DNA from 2 places in the Stenotrophomonas sp. 28608_Sma genome. Region 1 is predicted to be linked to the other one. Evidence: riboswitches for the same ligand, from Rfam matches in the RefSeq annotation. Region 1 holds a riboswitch; the other holds the start of a gene.
What was found. Region 1 has a riboswitch for glycine ahead of gcvP (aminomethyl-transferring glycine dehydrogenase). Riboswitches for the same ligand answer to the same signal wherever they lie in the genome.

Region 1 (4,409 bases):
CAGTACCAGAACACGAAACCAGCACCGAAGAACGCCGCCTGGCCCAACGCCAGGTGCAGCGGGCTGGCGCTCAGCAGCGGCGATACCACGCCAGCCACCACGGTGCTGATCATCAGCTGCACGAAGGCCTGCAGCGACGAGGCCAGGCCGCGCTGGTGCGGGTACATGTCCAGCACCGCCAGCGCCAGGATCGGGAAGATCAGCGCCATGCCCATGCCGCCCAGGAAGATCGGCAGCACCGCCCACGGCAGCACGAACTGCGGCGACAGCGCCACGTAGCCGACGTTCAGCAGCACCGACAACGCGCACAGGCCGAACCCAATGGACACCTGGCGGGTGGGCGTGGTGTGCCCGGCCATGCGCCCGGACAGGAACGAGCCGGTGGTCATGCCGCCGATGGTGGGGATGAACAGCCAGGCGAAGCCGCCCTCGCCCAGATGCAGGTGCTGCATCACGAACACCGGCGCCGAGGAGATGTACAGGAAGATGCCACCGAAGCCGATGCTGCCGGCCAGCGCCAGGCGCAGGAAGCGCGGGTTGAAGCCGATGCGCAGGTAATCACGCATCAACGTGCGCGGCGACAACGGCACGCGCGCTTCAACCGGATGGGTCTCCGGCAGGTAGCGTGCAGTGGCCGCCAGCAGGACCAGCCCGAACACCACCAGGAACCAGAAGATCAGCGGCCAGCCGGCGCCACTGAGCAGGATCCAGCCACCGATGATCGGTGCGATGGCCGGGGCGATGCCGAACAGCATCGACACCTGGCTCATCAGGCGCTGCGCGTCGTGGCCATGGTAGAGATCGCGGATCACCGCGCGGCCAACGATCATGCCGACACCCGCCGACAGGCCCTGCAGCGCGCGGAACGCCAGCAGCGTGGTCAGGTCGGTGGACAGCGCGCAGCCGACCGAGGCGCCGACGAACACCACCAGGCCACCGAGGATCACCCACTTGCGGCCCCAGGCATCGGACAGCGGGCCGTGCGCCAGGCTCATCAGGCCGTAGAACAGCAGATACACGCTGATGGTCTGCTGCACCGCCACTTCGTCCACCGCTAGGCGCTGGGCCAGCTGCGGGAACGCCGGGAAGATGGTGTCGATCGAGAACGGACCGAACATGGCCAGACCGGCGAGCAGCAGGGCCATGCGGCGGGTGGAGGGAGCAACAGCGGCGGTCATGGGGAAGGCGTCCGGCAGGGCCATGCGCGGCACGCACGGCGGGCGCCGGTCCCCTTCTGCAGGGACGGCGCCAGATGAATTCGGGTATCCGCCCATCATAGGTGGGGATTGCGCCCGATGCCATGCAGCGGTGCACAAAACGCACGACCGGGCCATCGGCCATTCAGGCGCGGCGGCCATGCCTGGAGGCGGCCGGCGGGCCCGCAACGGGCTATAATCGGCGGGCAACACGGTGGGAGAAGCGGAACACCGCTGCCGAAGGCGCAACGCCCGTAATCGCTCAGGCCCGATACCACCCGTAACAGAACTCTGGAGAGACCGGTTCGATCCGGCGCCGAAGGGGCACGAAGCTGCGGTCCGCCGCGCTTTTAAACTCTCAGGCAAAAGGACAGAGGGGCGCCCCGCAGACCGCCGACCGGCGGCTTGTGCCCGTGCGTGTGCCCTTTCCTGACGGATCCTTCGCCATGTCCCAGAACACCCCTTCCCTGCGTGAGCTCGAGCACCACAATGCGTTCGTCGAGCGCCACATCGGCCCCAACGACGCCGAGATCGCGCAGATGCTCGATGTCGTCGGCCACGCGTCGCTGGATGGCATGACCGATGCCATCGTACCGGCCAAGATCAAGTCGCCGGCGCCGCTGGCGCTGCCGGAGTCGATGACCGAAGTGCAGGCACTGGCAAAGATCCGTGCGATCGCCGACAAGAACACCGTGCTGCGCAGCTTCATCGGCCAGGGCTACTACGGTACCCACACGCCGAACGTGATCCTGCGCAACATCCTGGAAAACCCGGCCTGGTACACCGCCTACACCCCGTACCAGGCGGAAATCTCGCAGGGTCGCATGGAAGCGCTGATCAACTTCCAGACCCTGTGCGCCGACCTCACCGGCATGGAAATCGCCAACGCCTCGCTGCTGGACGAAGCCACTGCCGCCGCCGAAGCGATGACCCTGGCCAAGCGTTCGGCCAAGTCGAAGTCGGACACCTTCTTCGTGCACGACGCCGTGCACCCGCAGACCCTGGAACTGCTGCGCACGCGTGCCGAACCGATGGGCATCGTGCTGCGCGTGGGCACCCCGGCCGAAGCGCTGGAAGCGGAAGCCTTCGGCCTGCTGCTGCAGTACCCGGACACCTTCGGCCAGGTCGGCGACTACAAGGCGCTGGTCGATGCCGTGCACGCGCGCGGCGGCCTGGTGGCCGTGGCCACCGACCTGCTGGCCCTGACCCTGCTGGCCGCTCCGGGCGAATGGGGCGCGGACATCGTGGTCGGCAACAGCCAGCGTTTCGGCGTGCCGTTCGGCTTCGGTGGCCCGCACGCCGCCTTCATGGCCTGCCGTGACGCCTACAAGCGCTCGATGCCGGGCCGTCTGATCGGCGTCTCGATCGACGCGCAGGGCAACCCGGCCTACCGCCTGACCCTGCAGACCCGCGAGCAGCACATCCGCCGCGAGAAGGCCACGTCCAACATCTGCACCGCACAGGTGCTGCTGGCGGTGATGGCCTCGATGTACGCCGTTTACCACGGCCCGGACGGCCTGACCCGCATCGCCCGCCGCACCCATCGCCTGGCCTCGATCCTGGCCGCCGCGCTGCGCAACGCCGGCGTGCAGGTCGGCGGTGACTTCTTCGACACCCTGCATGTCACCGGCGTGCACGCCGATGAGATCCACGCCAAGGCACGCGCCGCCGGTTACAACCTGCGCGCGATCGACAGCGACTCGGTCGGCATCAGCCTGGACGAGACCACCACCCGCGCCGACATCGTCGCCGTGGCTGCCGTGTTCGGTGCCTCGCTGGACGTCGACGCACTGGATGCCAGCACCGCCGACGCGTTGCCGGCCGGCCTGCTGCGCCAGTCCGCGTTCCTGACCCACCCGGTGTTCAACACCCACCACAGCGAGCACGAGCTGCTGCGCTACCTGCGTTCGCTGGCCGACAAGGACCTGGCAATGGACCGCACGATGATCCCGCTGGGCTCGTGCACCATGAAGCTCAACGCCACCGCCGAGATGATCCCGGTGACCTGGCCGGAGTTCTCGCAGATCCACCCGCTGGTGCCGGCCGACCAGGCGCTGGGCTACAAGGAACTGATCGACACGCTGGAAGCGATGCTGGTGGAATGCACCGGCTACGACGCGGTCAGCCTGCAGCCGAACTCCGGCGCGCAGGGCGAGTACGCCGGCCTGCTGGCGATCCGCGCCTACCACCGCTCGCGCGGTGAGGAACATCGCGATATCTGCCTGATTCCGGACTCGGCGCACGGCACCAACCCGGCCTCGGCACAGATGTGCGGCATGAAGGTGGTGGTGACCAAGACCGATGCCAACGGCAACGTCGACGTCGAGGACATCCGCCTCAACGCCGAGAAGTACAGCGACCGCCTGGCCGCGATCATGATGACCTACCCGTCCACGCACGGCGTGTTCGAGGAAGAGGTGGTGGAGATCTGCGAGATCATCCACAAGCACGGCGGCCAGGTGTACACCGACGGTGCCAACATGAACGCCCTGGTCGGCGTGGCCAAGCCGGGCAAGTGGGGTTCGGATGTTTCGCACCTGAACCTGCACAAGACCTTCTGCATCCCGCACGGTGGTGGCGGCCCGGGCGTCGGCCCGTGCGCGGTCAAGGAGCACCTGGCCCCGTTCCTGCCGGGCAAGCTGGGTGACAACGGCCCGGTCGGCATGGTCAGCGCTGCCAGCTTCGGCAGCGCCTCGATTCTGCCGATCAGCTGGATGTACATCGCGATGATGGGCCGCGACGGCCTGCGCAAGGCCACCCAGGTCGCGCAGCTCAACGCCAACTACATCGCCAAGCGCCTGGCCCCGCACTTCAAGACCCTCTACACCGGCCGCAACGGCCTGGTGGCACACGAGTGCATCCTGGACGTGCGCCCGCTGGAGAAGACCAGCGGCATCGGCGCCGAGGACGTGGCCAAGCGCCTGATCGACTTCGGCTTCCACGCCCCGACCCTGAGCTTCCCGGTGGCCGGCACGCTGATGGTCGAGCCGACCGAGAGCGAGTCGCTGCACGAGCTGGATCGCTTCATCGACGCGATGATCCAGATCCGCGAGGAGATCACCGCGATCGAAGACGGCCGCCTGGACCGCGAGGACAACCCGCTGAAGAACGCGCCGCACACCGCCACCGCGGTGACCGCGAGCGAGTGGACCCACGCCTACCCGCGCGAACTGGCCGCCTTCCCGCTGGCCAGCCTGAAGCAGAGCAAGTACT
Region 2 (4,409 bases), 820 kb from region 1:
AGCGCAGCGCGCGCATCATTTTTGGTGATGACCAGGAAGACCGGCGACCCCGACGGTAGTGCCGGCCGCTGGCCGGCTGCTGCGCGGTCGGATCCCTTTCCGCAGGAAAGGGCTCTGACCCCGTCAACACCATCCACGCATGGCGTGGATCTACCGGTTCATCGGGCCGCCCGGCACCCGCCGTTTCGACCAGGTGCGGCAGAAATCCTCCTTCCTCGCGGCATCGGCAATCTGCGTGCTACTCCAATGCCGGGTGATCCAGACTGTCAGTGCGGTACTGCTGAGATGCCAGCGCAGCATGTCGTGCCTTGGCTGCCGCATCAGGTGGCGGCGTGCAACCCAGAACGCTTCGCGCTCGACGTCAGTCGCCTTCTTCAACGCTTCAGGATCGAAGAACCGCGTCGTGAAGCTCCATGGATTCATCGGCTGGAATCCCGTGCGCTGCTCACTGCTGCACGCAGCCATACCACTGGGTGCGCGGTCCGCCGGCTTCGGCCGGCCTTCCACCAGCGCCAGCCCGAGCCGGTACAGCAGGCCAGGCAGCAGTGCGATGACCGCGGCCAGCATGACGACGGAGATCCATGCTTTGCCGGCAGCACGCATCGCTCTACGGCGCCTTCGGTTTCGGGTACCACAGTGCATTGACGATGACCCAGCGCTGGTCGAAGCGGCCCATGTGGAAGTAGTCGACGAACCACGGGGTTTCCAGCCGCACCGAGGCGGCGTTGCCGGTCACGTCCAGCACCGTGCAGCGGCGGTCCCATTGATCCTTCGGGGTCTTCAGCGCGCCCTGCTTCGTCAACGCGACCAGCTCTTCCTTCGACATGCGGCGCAGGCCCAGGCGTTCGTCGGGTGTATCGCCGAGCACCGCGCGCTTGGCCAGGTCCGGGTGCAGGGAGCGGGCGACGCGCTGCGGGTCGGCCTCCAGCTGGCCGTCGACGTAATCGTGGCAGGTGGCTTCGATGGCCGCGATGGTGGCCGGGTCGGCGGCAGGGCTCGTTGCTGCGGAAAGAGCGAACAGCAGGGCAATCGTGGACATCCGGGTCTCCAGCTCTGGGCGCGGGGCGATCATGGCATGGGCAAGCCGCATCCACGCATGGCGTGGATCTACTGCATCAGGCCCATTTCGTCGACGCTCAGCTGCATGTACAGGAACGCGGCCGCTTCGTCGGTCATCGGCTGGCCCTGCGGGAAACTGTCGAGCCAGGCGGAGATGCGCGCATGCCGATGCTTCAGCGCATCAGCTATCGCGCGCTTTTCCGCGTCGGTGGCATGTTCCTGCATCTCATCGCGCAGCAGGTCATCGCCGATGCCCCATTTTTCGGCCAGCGGGATCAGGTCGACCAGATCGGGCGGCACCTGGTCGCGGCGCAGGTGGATGGGCTCGGGCGTGTCCGGGCCGCGCTGTGCGGCCAGTTCGGCGGCGCTGCCGATCTGCCCGTGCTGCAGCGGTGGCGGAGTCTGGGCGCAGGCCGACAGGGTGATACAGAACGTCAACATCAGCATCCAGCAGGATTTCATCGGACCGCTTCCTGTGTCGATGGATGTGGCGATGATGGCATGGCCCAGCACACCATCCACGCATGGCGTGGATCTACAGGACCGGCGCCTGCAGCCAGGCCAGCTTGCGTTCGCGCGGCTGCTGCTTGAGCTGCCACTCGGCGCGCGAGGCGGCGGCCCGGTCCGGGTACTCGCGCACGGCCAGCACGCGCAGTGGCGGCCGTGCCCGGGTGTAGCGCGCGCCCTTGCCGGCCTGGTGGGCGGCGAAACGCGCCTCCACATCGGTGCTGATGCCGGCGTAGTAGCTGCCATCGCGGCATTCGAGCAGGTACAGGAACCACGGGCGGAGGGACGGGGCCATGCCCGGATTATGCCGTGCTGCACTGCAGCGGATATACTGGCGCCCGAATGCAGGAGAGAGGCGCCGCGCTGGCGCCCGCCGAAGGCGCAGGCTCCCATGATCGCTCAGGCCGGTGGGCTGGAATCCCACCAACCATGCATTCGACTCGCCGAGCTGGAGAGAGGTCACCGGGCACGCCCGGGACGATCCGCCGAAGGGGCACGCGGCCAACGCCGCTGAACTCTCAGGCAAAAGGACAGCGGGAGCGGCACCGGTCATCGTCATCCCGTCATTGCGCAGGCAGTGGCGGTAGTCGCGCATGGCCGGCCCCACCGCGCCCGGAGCCTGTCCCATGCTGCTGTCCATCATCTACCTGATCGCCATTTCCGCCGAAGCCATGACCGGCGCGCTGTCCGCCGGCCGTCGCCGCATGGACCTGTTCGGGGTGGTCATGATCGCCTGCGTCACCGCCCTCGGGGGCGGTTCGCTGCGCGACATCCTGCTCGGCCACTACCCGCTGGGCTGGGTGAAGCATCCCGAGTACCTGGGCTTCACCGTGTGCGCGGCGCTGATCGCCACCTGGGTGGCGCGCTGGATGCACCACTTCCGCCGCACCTTCCTGGTGCTCGATGGCCTGGGCCTGATCGCCTTCACCCTGATCGGCTGCTCGATCGCGCGCGAGGCCGGCCATGCCATGCCGATCGTGCTGATCGCCGGCATGCTGACCGGCGCGTTCGGCGGCGTGCTGCGCGACATTCTCTGCAACGAGGTGCCGCTGATCTTCCAGAAGGAGCTGTACGCGATCATCGCGCTGCTGACCGGCGCGGCCTACCTGTTGCTGCTGCACTGGGGCGTGGCCGACGCCACCGCGATCCTGTGCTGCCTCGGCGGCGGCTTCGCGCTGCGCCTGCTGGCGATCCACTACCGCTGGGAAATGCCGAAGTTCGTCTATCACGACGAAGTGCATTGATTGTTTGACGGTAGTGCCGGCCGCTGGCCGGCAACACGGCACGCGCCCACAGATTCCGGCAGGTTGCCGGCCAGCGGCCGGCACTACCGAATGCGTTGCATGACCATGGTCATGCGGCATTGGCCGGGGTGATTGGCTACCATTGTCACCCCGTCGCTGCCGCGACGGCATCCAGCCACGCCGCGCCCGCGGCCCCGCCAGACAACTCCCTCCCCGCTGCCCGTGGTGCCGTGAACGCGCCGACGGGCCCGCATGTCCCTGCGCGCGCAGGGCGCAGGATGCCCCATGTCTGTCGCCGAAAATTCCCGCTTCCGTCGTGCCCGCCTGTTGTGGGCGGTGCTGGCCATCGCCCTCGTCGCCGTTCTGGCGTGGTGGCTGTGGCCCCGGAACGGCGCCGGCAGCAGCGACGATGCGCCGGGCAAGACGGTGCCGGTACGCGTGGCACGCGCCAGCGCCGAGCCGCTGGTGCTGCGCCTGAAGGCGGTCGGTACGGTCACCCCGCTGCACAGCGTGGTGGTACGCAGCCGCGTGGATGGCGAACTGCTACGGCTGCATTTCCAGGAAGGCCAGCAGGTGAAGGCCGGCGATCTGCTGGCGCAGATCGACCCGCGCCCGTATGAAGTGAAGCTGGCACAGGCGCAGGGTACCCAGCAGCAGAATCTGGCCGAGCTGGAAAACGCCGAGCGCCAGCTGCAGCGCTACCGCGAACTGCAGAAGCAGAACTACGTGTCCGGGCAGGAACTGAGCGACCAGCAGAGCAAGGTGCGCCAGCTGCAGGGCCGCCGCCTCAGCGATCAGGCGTCCGTTGATGAAGCGCGCCTGCAGCTGCAGTACACCCGCATCACCGCGCCGGTCAGTGGCCGCGTCGGGCTGCGCCGGTTGGACGTGGGCAACCTGGTGCGCGCCAGCGATGCCGAAGGCCTGGTGACTCTGGCGCAGACCGCGCCGATCAGCGTGCTGTTCACCGTGCCCGAACCCGAGCTGCCTGCGCTGCTCGATGCCGTGCAGGCGCAACCGGCACTGGCGGTGGAAACCTGGGACCGCGAAGAACGCCGGCAGCTGGCCCGCGGCTCGCTGTCCAGCGTCGACAACCGCATCGATACCACCACCGGCACGTTGAAACTGCGTGCGCACTTCGACAACCACGATCTGGCGCTGTTCCCCAACCAGTTCGTCAACGTCCGCCTGCAGCTGGGCGAGCAGCCCGCGCTGCTGATTCCCGATGCCGCCGTGCAGTTCGGCAGCCAGGGCAACTACGTGCATATCGTCGACAAGGACAGCAAGGCACAACGCCGCACCGTGGTGCTCGGTCCAGCCGATGATGGACGCGTGGCCGTGCGCTCCGGGCTGGCCGCAGGGGACAAGGTGGTGATCGAAGGCATCGACGGGCTGGAAGACGGCACGGCGGTGGAGATCATCACCGAGGAGGCCGCGACCAAGGCCGGCGCATGAACCTCTCGCGCCCGTTCATCCTGCGCCCGGTCGCAACGACTCTCCTGATGGTGGCGCTGCTGCTGTCCGGCGTGCTGGCCTATCGCCTGCTGCCGGTGGCGGCGCTGCCGCAGGTCGATTACCCGATCATCCAGATCACCACGCTGT

Region 2: another riboswitch for glycine. It lies ahead of ACZLHH_RS21255 (trimeric intracellular cation channel family protein); the one in region 1 lies ahead of gcvP (aminomethyl-transferring glycine dehydrogenase).

The regions. Positions count from the first base shown of each region.
Region 1 is NZ_CM151308.1:3,673,024-3,677,432, forward strand. It holds gene ACZLHH_RS17410 (multidrug effflux MFS transporter) at 1-1,178, opposite strand, end outside; glycine riboswitch at 1,478-1,580, shown strand; gene gcvP (aminomethyl-transferring glycine dehydrogenase) at 1,643-4,409, shown strand, end outside.
Region 2 is NZ_CM151308.1:4,497,242-4,501,650, forward strand. It holds gene ACZLHH_RS21230 (NAD(P)/FAD-dependent oxidoreductase) at 1-59, shown strand, start outside; gene ACZLHH_RS21235 (hypothetical protein) at 151-603, opposite strand; gene ACZLHH_RS21240 (nuclear transport factor 2 family protein) at 608-1,039, opposite strand; gene ACZLHH_RS21245 (hypothetical protein) at 1,108-1,500, opposite strand; gene ACZLHH_RS21250 (GIY-YIG nuclease family protein) at 1,595-1,861, opposite strand; glycine riboswitch at 1,902-1,991, shown strand; glycine riboswitch at 2,005-2,108, shown strand; gene ACZLHH_RS21255 (trimeric intracellular cation channel family protein) at 2,193-2,810, shown strand; gene ACZLHH_RS21260 (MdtA/MuxA family multidrug efflux RND transporter periplasmic adaptor subunit) at 3,096-4,262, shown strand; gene ACZLHH_RS21265 (multidrug efflux RND transporter permease subunit) at 4,259-4,409, shown strand, end outside.